Regions from separate parts of the Streptomyces laurentii genome, predicted to be linked through region 2. Evidence: riboswitches for the same ligand, from Rfam matches in the RefSeq annotation. Region 2 holds a riboswitch; the other holds the start of a gene.
The links. A riboswitch is a leader RNA that binds a small molecule or an ion and turns the genes downstream of it on or off. The one in region 2 is predicted to bind glycine.
Positions count from the first base shown of each region.

Region 1 (6,931 bases), on a different contig from region 2:
GGGACCGGAACCAACCGACCGACGGGGGCGGCCATGCCAGCGAAGAGCCGCAGGACATCCACCACGACACAGCGAGAGAATCCGCCCATGTGCCAGCATCAGCCTGCCTGTCCCACCGCCGACTCCGCCGACCGGGAGGCCGCCCGACTCGTGGCGCACCACCCGGAACAGGGCTGGAGCCTGCTGTGCAACGGGGTCCTGCTCTTCGAGGACACCGGTGAGCTGCTGCCGGACGGGCAGATCATCGCCCCGCACCGCACGCCGGCGGCGGCCGCCGTGACCGCCGCCGCCTGACCCGGCTCCGTCCCCCGCCCGTACGGGACGGACACCCACAGGACGAGCCGAGGGCCGGCCCGGAGAGATCTCCGGACCGGCCCTCTTGTGTGCCTCCGCGTACCTCCGCGCCTCACACCCCTCCTACGCGGGCGCGGACGCGGGGTCGCCGTCAGTTCTCGTACGCGTCCAGCGGCGGGCAGGAGCACACCAGGTTGCGGTCGCCGAAGGCACCGTCGATGCGGCGGACCGGCGGCCAGTACTTGTCCGCGACCGAGACGCCGGCCGGGAAGACCGCCTCCTCACGGGTGTACGGGTGGTTCCACTCGCCGCCCAGCGCCGCCGCGGTGTGCGGGGCGTTGTGCAGCGGGTTGTCGTCGGCCGGCCAGGCGCCCGAACCGACCTTCTCGATCTCGGTGCGGATCGCGATCATGGTGTCGCAGAACCGGTCGAGCTCGGTCAGGTCCTCGGACTCGGTGGGCTCGATCATCAGCGTGCCGGCCACCGGGAACGACATGGTCGGCGCGTGGAAGCCGTAGTCGATCAGACGCTTGGCGATGTCGTCGACGCTGACGCCGGTCGCCTTCGACAGCGGGCGCAGGTCGACGATGCACTCGTGGGCGACCAGACCGGCCGGGCCGGTGTAGAGCACCGGGTAGTGCGGCTCCAGGCGCTTGGCGATGTAGTTCGCCGCGAGGACGGCGACCTGGGTGGCGTGCTTGAGGCCCTCGCCGCCCATCAGCCGGACGTACGACCAGGAGATCGGCAGGATGCCGGCGGAGCCCCACGGGGCGGCCGAGATCGGGCCGACGCCGGTCTCCGGGCCCGCGGTGGCCTGGAGCGGGTGGTTCGGCAGGTACGGGGCGAGGTGCGCGCGCACGCCGACCGGGCCGACGCCCGGGCCGCCGCCGCCGTGCGGGATGCAGAAGGTCTTGTGCAGGTTGAGGTGCGAGACGTCGCCGCCGAAGTGGCCCGGCTTGGCGAGGCCGACCAGGGCGTTGAGGTTGGCGCCGTCGACGTACACCTGGCCGCCCGCGTCGTGCACCTGGCCGCAGATCTCGGAGACGTGCTCCTCGAAGACACCGTGCGTGGACGGGTAGGTGATCATCAGCACGGCGAGCTCGTCGCGGTGCTGCTCGATCTTGGCGCGCAGGTCCTCGACGTCGACCTCGCCGTCGTCGGCGGTCTTGACGACGACGACCTTCATGCCGGCCATCGTGGCGGAGGCGGCGTTGGTGCCGTGCGCGGAGGACGGGATGAGGCAGACCGTGCGCTGGGTGTCGCCGTTGGCGCGGTGGTAGGCGCGGACGGCGAGCAGGCCGGCCAGCTCGCCCTGGGAGCCGGCGTTCGGCTGGATGGACACCTTGTCGTAGCCGGTGACCTCGGCCAGGCGCTCCTCCAGCTCGGTGATGAGCGTGACGTAGCCCTGGGCCTGGTCGATCGGCACGAAGGGGTGGATCTGGCCGAACTCGGGCCAGGTCACCGGCTCCATCTCGGTGGTCGCGTTCAGCTTCATGGTGCAGGAGCCGAGCGGGATCATGCCGCGGTCGAGCGCGTAGTCGCGGTCGGCGAGCTTGCGCAGGTAGCGCAGCATCGCCGTCTCGGAGCGGTACGCGGCGAAGACCGGGTGGGTCAGGTACGCGTCGGTGCGCAGCGCGTCGGCCGGCAGGGCGTCCTGGGTGTCCTCGTCGAGGGCCTCGATGTCGCCGGTGACGCCGAAGGCGGTCCAGACGGCGGCGAGGTGCTCGCGCGTGGTGGTCTCGTCGCAGGAGACGGAGACGTGGTCGCCGTCGACCCGGTGCAGGTTGACCCCGGCGGCCAGGGCGGCGGCGACGATCTCGTCGGCGCGGCCGGGCACCCGGGCGGTGAGCGTGTCGAAGAAGGCGCCCTGGGTCAGCTGCACGCCGCCGGCCCGCAGGCCGGCCGCGAGGATCGCGGCGTAGCGGTGCGTGCGCTGCGCGATCTGCTTCAGGCCCTCGGGGCCGTGGTAGACGGCGTACATGCCGGCCATGACGGCGAGCAGCACCTGCGCGGTGCAGATGTTACTGGTGGCCTTCTCGCGGCGGATGTGCTGCTCACGGGTCTGCAGCGCCAGGCGGTACGCCTTATTGCCGTCGGCGTCGACGGAGACGCCGACGAGACGGCCGGGCAGCGAGCGGGCGTGCTTGGCCTGGACGGCCATGTAGCCGGCGTGCGGGCCGCCGAAGCCCATCGGGACGCCGAAGCGCTGGGTGGTGCCGACCGCGATGTCGGCGCCGAGGGAGCCGGGCGAGGCGAGCAGGGTCAGCGCGAGCAGGTCGGCGGCGACGGTGACGATCGCGCCGAGCTCGTGGGCCTGGTCGACGACCGGCTTGATGTCCCGGATGGCACCGGAGGCGCCCGGGTACTGCAGGAGCACGCCGAAGACGCCGCGCTCGGCGATCTCGGCCGGGATACCGGCGGAGAGGTCGGCGACGACGACCTCGACACCGGTCGGCTCGGCGCGGGTCCGGATGACGGCGACGGTCTGCGGCAGCGCGTCGGCGTCGACCAGGAAGACACCGTTCTTGACCTTGCCGACACGGCGGGACAGCGCCATGGCCTCGGCGGCCGCGGTGCCCTCGTCGAGCAGCGAGGCGCCGGAGGTCGGCAGGCCGGTCAGGTCGGCGACCATGGTCTGGAAGTTGAGCAGGGCCTCCAGGCGGCCCTGGGAGATCTCCGGCTGGTACGGCGTGTAGGCGGTGTACCAGGCCGGGTTCTCCATCACGTTGCGGAGGATCACCGGCGGGGTGAAGGTGCCGTAGTAGCCGAGGCCGATCATCGGGGTGACGACCTGGTTGCGGTCGGCCAGGGTGCGCAGCTCGGCCAGTACCTCGGCCTCGGTGCGGGCGGCCGGGAGGGCCAGCGCCTCGGTGTTCTTGATGACGTCCGGCACGGCGGCGGCCGTGAGCTCGTCGAGGGATCCGTAACCGACCTGGGCGAGCATCTTGGCCCGCGCCTCGGCGTCGGGTCCGATGTGCCGCTGCTCGAAGGGGATGCCCTGCTCGAGCTCGGAGAGCGGAGTGCGGTTGGCGGTCATGTACGGGGGCCTCCTGGTCGTCACGACCTGCGAGGGGCACCGCGGCGCGGTTGCCCGGACGACCTCCCCCTCTGTCATCTGACCTGAGAGCTTCACCGGCCCGCCTCGCGGAAGACCGGCTTTCACCGTCGGTGAGAGCGGATGCCGTCCGACGTCCGCCCTGCTTTCCAGAGTGACCTCGTCCGCGCGGTACAGGGGCCTGAGAGATTCCGGGGAGGAGTTGCTCCTTCGGCGCCTCCGAATGGTTCTCCGGAGGACTCTCCCGCGTGGGGTCGACAGCCATAACCAGCCTACCAGCGCGGATGCTTCCCCCATCGCTCAAGTGGCCGACATCCGAGATGTGCCCTTTCGTAGTGTTGCAGAGCAGTTGCGACCAGTTGGAGGGACCGTGCAGACCGACATCGATCCGCGCAGCCTGATCGGCCGCAAGGCGTTCGACCGGAACGGGCACAAGATCGGCACTGTGGACGAGGTGTACCTGGACGACGCGACCGGAGTCCCCGAATGGGCCGCCGTACGCACCGGACTCTTCAGCCGGGACGCCTTCGTCCCGCTGGAACCCAGCGAACTGGTGGCGGACGGCCTCCATATCCCCTACGAGCGCACCCTGATCAAGGACGCCCCCGACTTCGGGGTCGGCCGGCATCTCTCCCCCGAACAGGAGCTTCAGCTCTACCGTCACTACAACCTGACCCTGCCCCCCGCGCCCCCGGCCGTCGTGGAGCACGACTTCGGCCGTCTGGCGGGCCAGGAGGAGGCCTGACGGCACACGTCACCCGGCCGGTCTAAGCGGTCGAAACCGTTGCTCCGCCCGGGACGAGCGGGAGCGGATCGGCCGGTTCCAGGTCCGGGTCGCCGACGACGAAGGTGCGGACGCGGCCCGGCGCGGAGCAGGGTTCCTCGAAGCGGACGGTGACCCGCCCGACGCCGCTGCCCTGCACCCAGCCGGGCCCGTACACGGCATGCCGTACGTCGTTGCCGGGCGCCCAGTGCCGCTCCGTGGTCTCCGTGGCCGCGGGCGGCGCGGCGGCCGGCGCCTGGGGCCCCGTCTCCGCGGCCCGTTCCGCCGCCTCCGTACCGGCCTCGGCAACCGCGGTGGCGTCCGCCGCCGCTTCCGCCCCCGCCTCGGCCACGGCCACGGCCTCCGCCTCGGCCTGCGCGAACAGGTCCTCCTGGGTGTAGTCCGCGAGCCCGCTGACACCGACGCCCAGCAGCCGCACCCCGCCCGTGGTGTCCACCAGGTCCAGCAGCCGCGCCGCCGCGTCCCGGACCACCACCGGATCGTCCGTGGGCCCGCGCAGCGTCTCGGAACGGGTCAGCGTGGAGAAGTCGTACCGCCGCACCTTCAGGACGATCGTCCGCCCCGAGTGCCCCGACCCGCGCAGCCGCGCCACGCAGCGCTCGGCCAGCCGCTCGACCTCCAGCCGGATCCGCAGCCGGTCGTGCAGGTCCACGTCGAAGGTGTCCTCCACCGACACCGACTTGGCGTCCCGCTCGGCCACCACCGGCCGGTCGTCACGCCCGAGCGCCATCGCGTACAGCGAGGTGCCGTGCGCCCGCCCCAGGAGCCGTACCAGCTCGTCCTCCCCCGCCTCCACCACCTCGGCGACGGTGCCGATCCCGGCCCGCCGCAGATGCTCGCCGGTGGCCGGGCCGACCCCGGGGATGATCCGTACCGACCGCGGCCCGAGCAGTTCCCGCTCGGTGCCCGGCTCGATCAGCACCAGCCCGTCCGGCTTGGCCTCTTCGGAGGCGATCTTCGCGAGCATCTTGGAGCCGGCCAGGCCGACCGAGCCGGTCAGGCCGGTCGTCGTCAGGATGTCCCGCCGCAGCCGCTCCCCGGCCTCCCGGGCGCCCGCGCTGTCGTCGGCCACGCCCCCGGCCTCCAGGTCGACGAAGGCCTCGTCCAGGCTCAGCGGCTCGACGAGCGGGGAGAGCCGGCCGAGGAGTTCCATGACCTGCCCGCTGATCGCCCGGTAGAAGGCGAAGCGCGGCACCAGGTACGCCGCGTTCGGGGCGAGCCGCCGGGCCTGCCCCATGGGCATCGCCGAATGCACCCCGAAGCGACGCGCCTCGTACGACGCGGTGGCGACCACACCGCGCGGCCCGAGGCCGCCCACGACCACGGGTTTTCCGCGCAGACTGGGCTTCGACGCCTGCTCGGCGGCGGCGAAGAAGGCATCCATGTCGAGATGCAGGATCGTGGGCGCGGCTCTCACGGTTCCGATGCTGCCCTACGCCACTGACAATCGGCTCGTACGCACGTACGGGCCGATGCGGGGGCCGGAGTCGGGGGCAGAGGTCAGACGGCCTTGTCGCGGCGCCGGCGCGCCAGCTCGTCCGCGGGATTGTGCCCGACCAGCGTCTCGCCGGTGTCGACGCGCTCGCCGTGCAGCTGCGAGAGCGCCGCCTCGACGTCCCGCCACACCACGCCCACGGCGATGCCGAAGACGCCCTGCCCGCCCTGGAGCAGGTCGACGACCTCGTCCGGGGACGCGCACTCGTAGACGGTCGCGCCGTCGCTCATCAGCGTCATCCGCTCCAGATCGCGGAAACCGCGGGCCCGCAGATGCTGCACCGCCGCCCGGATGTTCTGGAGCGCGACCCCGGTGTCCAGGAAACGCTTGACGATCTTGAGGACGACGACGTCCCGGAAGCTGTAGAGCCGCTGCGTCCCGGATCCGTACGCGGGCCGCACGCTCGGCTCGACAAGCCCGGTGCGCGCCCAGTAGTCCAGCTGCCGATAGGTGATCCCGGCCGCCGCGCAGGCCGTGGGGCCGCGATAGCCGACGGCGTCCGAGCCGACCGCCGGCCGCGTGTCCGTGTCGGTCCCGAGGCCGCCCACCCTGCTGTGAAGCGGATACGGCCCCGGCTCCCCCAGCGCGTGCCCCCGGAAGCCCTCTGCCGTACCGTCGCCGCTGCTCATCACGCCGACCCTCCGTCCTTGACCTGCCCACACGAAGGTAGGCAGTCACTCGGGGTGCGTCAACGATCGCCACACTCGGCACGCCGAGTGATAATCACCCTGAGAGTGGTTTTGCGTACCGCTCCGCGGGGAAAGGCTACTCGAATGTCCGCGACACTCCCGGGCGGCGGCGCCGCCGGATCCCGTCCGGAACCCGGCTCCTGATCCGTCAGGTCGCCCTACTGGTTGCCGCTTCCGAAGTCCTCGGGCGAGATCTGGTCGAGGAACTCGCGGAACTTCTCCACCTCGTCCTCCTGCTCGTCCGGGATCGCGATGCCCGCGTCGTCCAGCACGCCGTCACTGCCGTAGATGGGCGTGCCGGTGCGCAGCGCCAGCGCTATCGCGTCGGAGGGCCGGGCGCTGACCTCGACGCCGCTGGCGAAGACCAGCTCGGCGTAGAAGACCCCGTCCCGCAGATCCGTGATGCGGACTTCGGTGAGCTCCTGTCCCACGGCTTCCAGCACGTCCTTGAAAAGGTCGTGCGTCAGCGGCCTGGCCGGGGCCATGCCCTGCTGGGCGAAGGCGATCGCGGTCGCCTCACCCGGTCCGATCCAGATGGGGAGGTACCGGTCGCCTCCCACTTCACGCAGGAGCACGATCGGCTGGTTGGAGGGCATTTCCACCCGGACACCCAC
Region 1 is NZ_JBEYHT010000089.1:10,743-17,673, forward strand. It holds gene ABZ693_RS33665 (DUF5999 family protein) at 88-294, shown strand; gene gcvP (aminomethyl-transferring glycine dehydrogenase) at 446-3,331, opposite strand; glycine riboswitch at 3,509-3,606, opposite strand; gene ABZ693_RS33675 (PRC-barrel domain-containing protein) at 3,720-4,094, shown strand; gene ABZ693_RS33680 (DNA polymerase IV) at 4,117-5,550, opposite strand; gene ABZ693_RS33685 (MerR family transcriptional regulator) at 5,634-6,257, opposite strand; gene ABZ693_RS33690 (bifunctional nuclease family protein) at 6,476-6,931, opposite strand, start outside.
Region 1: another riboswitch for glycine. It lies ahead of gcvP (aminomethyl-transferring glycine dehydrogenase); the one in region 2 lies ahead of gcvT (glycine cleavage system aminomethyltransferase GcvT).

Region 2 (6,931 bases):
ATGTTCACCGCGAGGCCGCCGCGGGCGGTCTCCTTGTACTTCACGCTCATGTCCGCGCCCGTCTCCTTCATGGTCTTGATGACCTTGTCGAGGGAGACCATGTGGCTGCCGTCGCCGCGCATCGACATGCGGGCCGCCGTGACGGCCTTGACCGCCGCCATGCCGTTGCGCTCGATGCACGGGATCTGGACCAGGCCGCCGACCGGGTCGCAGGTCAGGCCCAGGTTGTGCTCCATGCCGATCTCGGCCGCGTTCTCCACCTGCTCCGGGGAGCCGCCGAGGACCTCGGCGAGGGCGCCGGCGGCCATCGAGCAGGCCGAGCCGACCTCGCCCTGGCAGCCGACCTCGGCGCCGGAGATGGAGGCGTTCTCCTTGAAGAGCATGCCGATGGCGCCGGCCGCGAGGAGGAAGCGGACCACGCCGTCCTCCTTCTCCTCCGGGGAGGCGCCGCCGGCCGCGAAGTTCATGTAGTAGTGCAGGACCGCCGGGATGATGCCGGCCGCGCCGTTCGTCGGGGCGGTGACCACGCGGCCGCCGGCCGCGTTCTCCTCGTTCACGGCCATCGCGTAGAGCGTGATCCACTCCATCGCGTGCGCGGCCGGGTCGCCCTCGGAGCGCAGCTTGCGGGCGGTGGTGGCGGCGCGGCGGCGGACCTTCAGGCCGCCGGGCAGGATGCCCTCGCGGGACATGCCGCGCGCGACGCAGGCCTGCATGACCCGCCAGATCTCCAGGAGACCCGCGCGGATCTCGTCCTCGGTGCGCCAGGCCTTCTCGTTCTCCAGCATCAGCGAGGAGATCGACAGGCCGGTCTCCTTGGTGAGCCGCAGCAGCTCGTCGCCGGTGCGGAAGGGGTACGTCAGGACGGTGTCCTCGGGGATGATCGGGTTCTCGCCCGCGACCGCGTCCTCGTCCACGACGAAGCCGCCGCCGACCGAGTAGTACGTCTTCTCCAGGAGCGGCGCGCCCTCGGTGTCGTACGCGAAGACGGTCATGCCGTTGGCGTGGTACGGCAGCGCCTTGCGGCGGTGCAGGATCAGGTCGTCGTCGAACGCGAACGGGATCTCGTGGGCGCCGAGCAGGTTGATCCGGCCGCTCGTCTTGATCCGCTCGAACTCGTCGTCGGCGCGCTCCACGTCCACGGTGCGCGGCGAGTGGCCCTCCAGGCCGAGCAGGACGGCCTTCGGGGTGCCGTGGCCGTGGCCGGTCGCGCCGAGCGAGCCGTACAGCTCCGCTCGTATGGAACCGACGTGGGCGAGCAGGCCCTCGTTCTTCAGTCGCCGGGCGAACATGCGGGCCGCCCTCATGGGGCCCACCGTGTGGGAACTCGACGGGCCGATGCCGATCGAGAACAGGTCGAAGACCGAGATGGCCACGGGAACTCCTTGTGGGGGCTAGACGCCATTGTCTGCCGGGGTGGTGCAGAACGTGCCGTCACTGCTGGTGTCGTGACAAATGGGGTGGGGCACCATGCTCACGGACAGGGCCACTGTCCAGTGTGCGCGGTGCCCCGGAAGTTTCGTACGAACGAACCGAAGAACAAAAGCGTACGAAATTACTTCAGGATGACGCGAGGATCACTTCAGGCCGGGGTACAGCGGGTGCTTGTCGGCGAGGGCCGTGACCCGCGCCTTCAGCGCCTCGGCGTCGAAGCCGGGCTTGAGCGTCTCGGCGATGATGTCGGCGACCTCGCGGAAGTCCTCGGCCTGGAAGCCGCGGGTGGCGAGGGCCGGCGTGCCGATGCGCAGGCCGGAGGTGACCATCGGTGGGCGCGGGTCGTTCGGAACGGCGTTCCGGTTGACCGTGATGCCCACCTCGTGCAGCCGGTCCTCGGCCTGCTGGCCGTCCAGCTCCGAGTTCCGCAGGTCGACCAGGAGCAGGTGCACGTCGGTGCCGCCGGACAGCACGGAGACACCGTGCTCGGTGACGTCGTCCCGCACCAGGCGCTCGGCGATGATCCGCGCGCCGTCCAGGGTGCGCTGCTGGCGCTCCTTGAACTCCTCCGAGGCCGCGACCTTGAAGGAGACGGCCTTGGCCGCGATCACGTGCTCCAGCGGGCCGCCCTGGAAACCGGGGAAGACCGAGGAGTTCAGCTTCTTCGCGAACTCCTTCTTCGCCAGGATGATGCCGCCGCGCGGGCCACCGAGCGTCTTGTGCGTGGTGGAGGTGACCACGTCCGCGTACGCGACCGGGTTCGGGTGCAGACCGGCCGCGACCAGACCCGCGAAGTGGGCCATGTCGACCCACAGGTAGGCCTCGACCTCGTCGGCGATCCGGCGGAACTCGGCGAAGTCCAGCTGACGCGGGTAGGCGGACCAGCCCGCGATGATCACCTTGGGGCGGTGCTCCTTGGCGAGGCGCTCGACCTCGGCCATGTCGACCCGGCCCTGGTCGTCCACGTGGTACGCGACCACGTCGAACTGCTTGCCCGAGAAGTTCAGGCGCATGCCGTGGGTGAGGTGGCCGCCGTGGGCCAGGTCCAGGCCGAGGATCGTGTCGCCCGGCTGGGCGATCGCGAACAGGGCGGCCTGGTTGGCGGACGCGCCGGAGTGCGGCTGCACGTTGGCGTACTCGGCGCCGAACAGCTCCTTGATCCGGTCGATCGCGATCTGCTCGGCCACGTCGACGTGCTCGCAGCCGCCGTAGTAGCGGCGGCCCGGGTAGCCCTCGGCGTACTTGTTGGTGAGGACCGAACCCTGGGCCTCCATGACCGCGACCGGAGCGAAGTTCTCCGAGGCGATCATCTCGAGGGTGTTCTGCTGACGGCGGAGCTCGGCGTCGACGGCGGCGGCGACGTCCGGGTCCAGCTCGTGGAGGGGAGTGTTCAGAAGCGACATCGAGAGATCCTTAGTTGCCGGAGAGCTCGGTGTACTCGGCGGCGGAGAGCAGGTCCTTCGGCTCCTCCGCGACGCGTACCTTGAAGAGCCAGCCACCCTCGAACGGAGCCGAGTTCACCAGGGACGGGTCGTCGACGACGTCCTGGTTCGCGGCGACGACCTCGCCCGTGACCGGGGAGAACAGGTCGCTGACCGACTTGGTCGACTCCAGCTCGCCGCAGGTCTCGCCGGCGGTCACGGTGTCACCGACCTCCGGCAGCTGGGCGTACACGACGTCGCCGAGGGCGTTCGCCGCGAACTCCGTGATGCCGATCGTGGCGACGCCGTCCTCGACGGCCGACAGCCACTCGTGCTCCTTGCTGTAGCGAAGCTCCTGGGGGTTGCTCATGGCGTGATTCTCCTGGATCGGGGGAGTGCGGATGAACGGGGGTCTTACGGGATGAGACGGAAGGTGAGACGAATCACCTCACCGGCGTACGCCGGGGGCGCGGGGCGAAGGCCGGGCGCCCGGTCCGGACGGATGCCCGGACGTACGCGCGCGAGGCGACCCGCGGCCTACTTCTCGCGCTTGTAGAACGGCAGCGCCACGACCTCGTACGGCTCGTGGGTGCCGCGGATGTCGATGCCGACGCCCGCCGTGCCGGCCTGGGCGTGCGCGGCGTCCACGTAGGCCATGGCGATCGGCTTGCCGAGGGTCGGGGACGGGGCGCCGGAGGTGACCTCGCCGACGACCTCGCCGGCCACGACCACGGACATGCCCGCGCGGGGCACCCGGCGGCCCTCGGCGATCAGGCCGACCAGCTTGCGCGGCGGGGCGGCCTCGGCGCGCTCGGCGGCCTTCTCCAGCGCCTCGCGGCCGACGAAACGGCCCTCGTTCGTGGTCTTCTCGAACTTGACGACCCGGCCGAGGCCGGCGTCGAACGGCGTGAGGCCGGTGGTCAGCTCGTGCCCGTACAGCGGCATGCCCGCCTCCAGGCGCAGCGTGTCGCGGCAGGACAGGCCGCACGGGACCAGGCCGGCGTCCGCGCCCGCCTCGGTCAGCGCCTGCCACACGCCCTCGGCGTGCTCCGGCTTCAGGAAGAGCTCGAAGCCGTCCTCGCCGGTGTAGCCGGTACGGGCGATCAGCGCGGGCACGCCGGCGACGGTGCCGGGCAGGCCCGCGTAGTACTTCAGACCGTCCAGGTCGGCGTCGGTGAGCTTGGCCAGGATGCCGGCGGACTCGGGGCCCTGGACGGCGAGCAGGGCGTACGCGTCGCGGTCGTCGCGGACCTCGGCGTCGAAGCCGGCCACGCGCTCGGTCAGCGCGTCGAGCACGACCTGGGCGTTGGAGGCGTTCGCGACGACCATGTACTCGGGGGCCTCGGTCTCGCCGAGGCGGTAGACGATCAGGTCGTCCAGGATGCCGCCGTCCTCACGGCAGATCATCGTGTAGCGGGCGCGGCCGTTGCCCACCGTGGAGATGTTGCCGACCAGCGCGTAGTCGAGGAAGCGCACGGCCTCGGGGCCGGTGACGGTGATCTCTCCCATGTGGGACAGGTCGAACAGGCCGGCCTTGGTGCGGACCGCGGTGTGCTCCTCGCGCTCGCTGCCGTAGCGCAGCGGCATGTCCCAGCCCGCGAAGTCGGTCATGGTCGCGCCGAGCGAGCGATGCGTCGCGTCGAGGGCGGTCAGGCGGGGGGCAGTACTCATGGGTGGCTCCCGGGTCCCAGGCGTGCGGGGCGCACGACGTGCATGACGGTGAGGACATCCTCCCCATCTGTCATGGAACCTGAGAGGTTCACCGAGGACGTCCCCGGCTTGCACCTTGGGTGGGGACGCGACGCCGCGTCCCGCTTTTCAGATCTGCCTCGTCCGCGCGGTACGGGGCCTGAGAGATTCAAGGGAGGTACTTGCTCCTTCGGCGCCCGGCGCACGCGCACGGTGTGTGCGGATGCCCCGGGACTCTCCCGCGCGGATTCGAGCGGCCGGTATGCGGTTGTACGCGCTGGTGGCGCGGGTGCGCGCTCGTGCGAGCGAGTGGCGCGCTCATCATTGCACGGCGGGTCCGCCCGGCAAATCACTTGTGCCCCATTACCATTTCTTTACACTTTGTGGGCAGGGTCCTGGCGGGCCCGATCGGGGTTCCGGCACGCCCGACAGGGGGAGATGGCGATGACGATCCGGCACACCGGACCATATGTGGCGAACACCGGCATACCGGTGCGGCGGGCGGTCGCCGGGGCTCTTCCCGGCGGGGTCGCCGCCCCCGACCAGGCCCGGGACCGGGCCTGCGGCCAACGGCACGACCGGGGGCACGACCGGGGCCGCGGCCAGGCGCGCGAGGCGGTACGGGACAGAGCCCGGGCCCGCACCCGGCGGCGCGGCCGGTTCCTGCGGGACCTGCGCGGGCGCGGCGGGCACGGCCCCCGCGTCCTCACCTTCGCGCGCGGCGACGTCGTGGTGGTCTCCGGGCTGCCCGGCGCCGGCAAGTCCACGCTCATGGGCCGGGTCGCCGGCGGCCGGGCCGTCGACTCCCAGGACACCCGGGAGCGCTGGGAGGCCCGGCTGCCCCGCTTCCTGCCGTACGCCCTCTACCGCCCGTTCGCGCGCCTCGCCCACTACGCCGGGCTCCGCCGCGCCGTGCGGGCCGGCGCCGGGGTGGTCGTCCACGACTGCGGCACCCAGTCCTGGGTGCGCGGCTGGCTCGCCCGCGCGGCCCGCCGGCGCGGCGCCGGCCTGCACCTGATCCTGCTCGACGTCGACCCGGACACCGCCCTGGCGGGCCAGCGGGACCGCGGCCGTACCGTGTCCGGCTACGCCTTCGCCCGGCACCGCCGGGCCGTCGGCCGGCTGGTCCGCACCGCCGAGACGGGCGCCCTGCCGCGCGGCTGCGCGTCGGTCACCCTGCTCGACCGGGAGGCGGCCGACGTCCTGCGGAGGATCGGGTTCCAGGACATCGCGTGACGAAGCCCGCACCCCTTCCTGCCCCGGCGGCCCCGGCGCGCCGTTAAGGTGCTGACGCACCGTGTGTTCGAAACGGCCGGGGCGGCCGGGACCGTCCGGGCGTGCGGCGGGAGACGGGGGACGGATCCCCCGACGACCGCCGGACCGTCGTCCGGCGTCTCTCCGGCGTCTCTTCGGCGCCCGGAACCGCCCGGCGGAAGCCGGACCGGCCGGGGGCGAGGGCGGTGCGCTGGAGACCGGATGGAAGCCGCGAAGGCGAGAAGGGGACGACGAGCAGCGTGGACGTGACGTGGCCGGGCAACGAACTCGAGGAAGTACTGGCCGCCTCGCTCGGCAACCCCGCCGCGGGCGGCCGCCTGGTCGAGGTGCTCGGCCGCAGCTCCGTCTGGGTGCCGCTGCCCAACGGCGGCGGCCCCGACAGCGCCGACCTCGACCTGCCCACCCTGGAGCTGGACGGCGCCGCCTACGTGCCCGTCTTCAGCTCCGAACAGGAGTTCCGCGCCTGCGTCGGCGACCACATGTCGTACACCGTCGCCCCCGCCCGTGACTTCGCCCGCGGCCTGCCCCCGCAGCTCGGCCTCGCCGTGAACCCAGGCGGCACCGTCGGCGTCCCACTGCCCCCGCCCGCCGTCGCCGAGCTGTGCCGGACCGGCCGCACCGAGCTGGACGGGCCGGCCAACGGCGGCCGGGTCCGCCTGTTCGAGCCCGACTGGCAGGACGATCCGGTGGACTTCCTGGCCGCCGCCGCCGCCGAGTTCGAGGCCACCGGCGTCGTGACCTCCGCCCGCCGTGCCCTCGCCAGCGTCGAGGGCACCGAACCGGCCCTGTTCGTCGGCGTGCTGCTCGTCGACGGCCTCGACCCCGACCTGGCGGTCCCGCTGGAGGCCCTCGGGCGCGCCCTCGGCCGGGTCGAGGTCGCCTGGCCGGTCAACCTCGTCCTGCTGGACGTGGCCCAGGACCCGGTCGGCGACTGGATGCTGGAGAAGGTGCGCCCCTTCTTCCAGCGCGCCGCCGTGTGACGGACCCCCGCTCTAAGCTGAACTCATTCACGCCGCACGGATCGAGGCCCGACCGGGCGATTCCGTACGGCCGCAAGGACGACATGGTCGGCGACGTCAGTGACGCCGACACCACCGACAGCACGGACAAGAGGG
Region 2 is NZ_JBEYHT010000075.1:28,681-35,611, reverse strand. It holds gene ABZ693_RS31755 (L-serine ammonia-lyase) at 1-1,373, opposite strand, end outside; gene glyA (serine hydroxymethyltransferase) at 1,575-2,834, opposite strand; gene gcvH (glycine cleavage system protein GcvH) at 2,845-3,222, opposite strand; gene gcvT (glycine cleavage system aminomethyltransferase GcvT) at 3,390-4,523, opposite strand; glycine riboswitch at 4,581-4,680, opposite strand; glycine riboswitch at 4,681-4,793, opposite strand; gene ABZ693_RS31735 (AAA family ATPase) at 4,986-5,777, shown strand; gene ABZ693_RS31730 (enhanced serine sensitivity protein SseB) at 6,056-6,796, shown strand.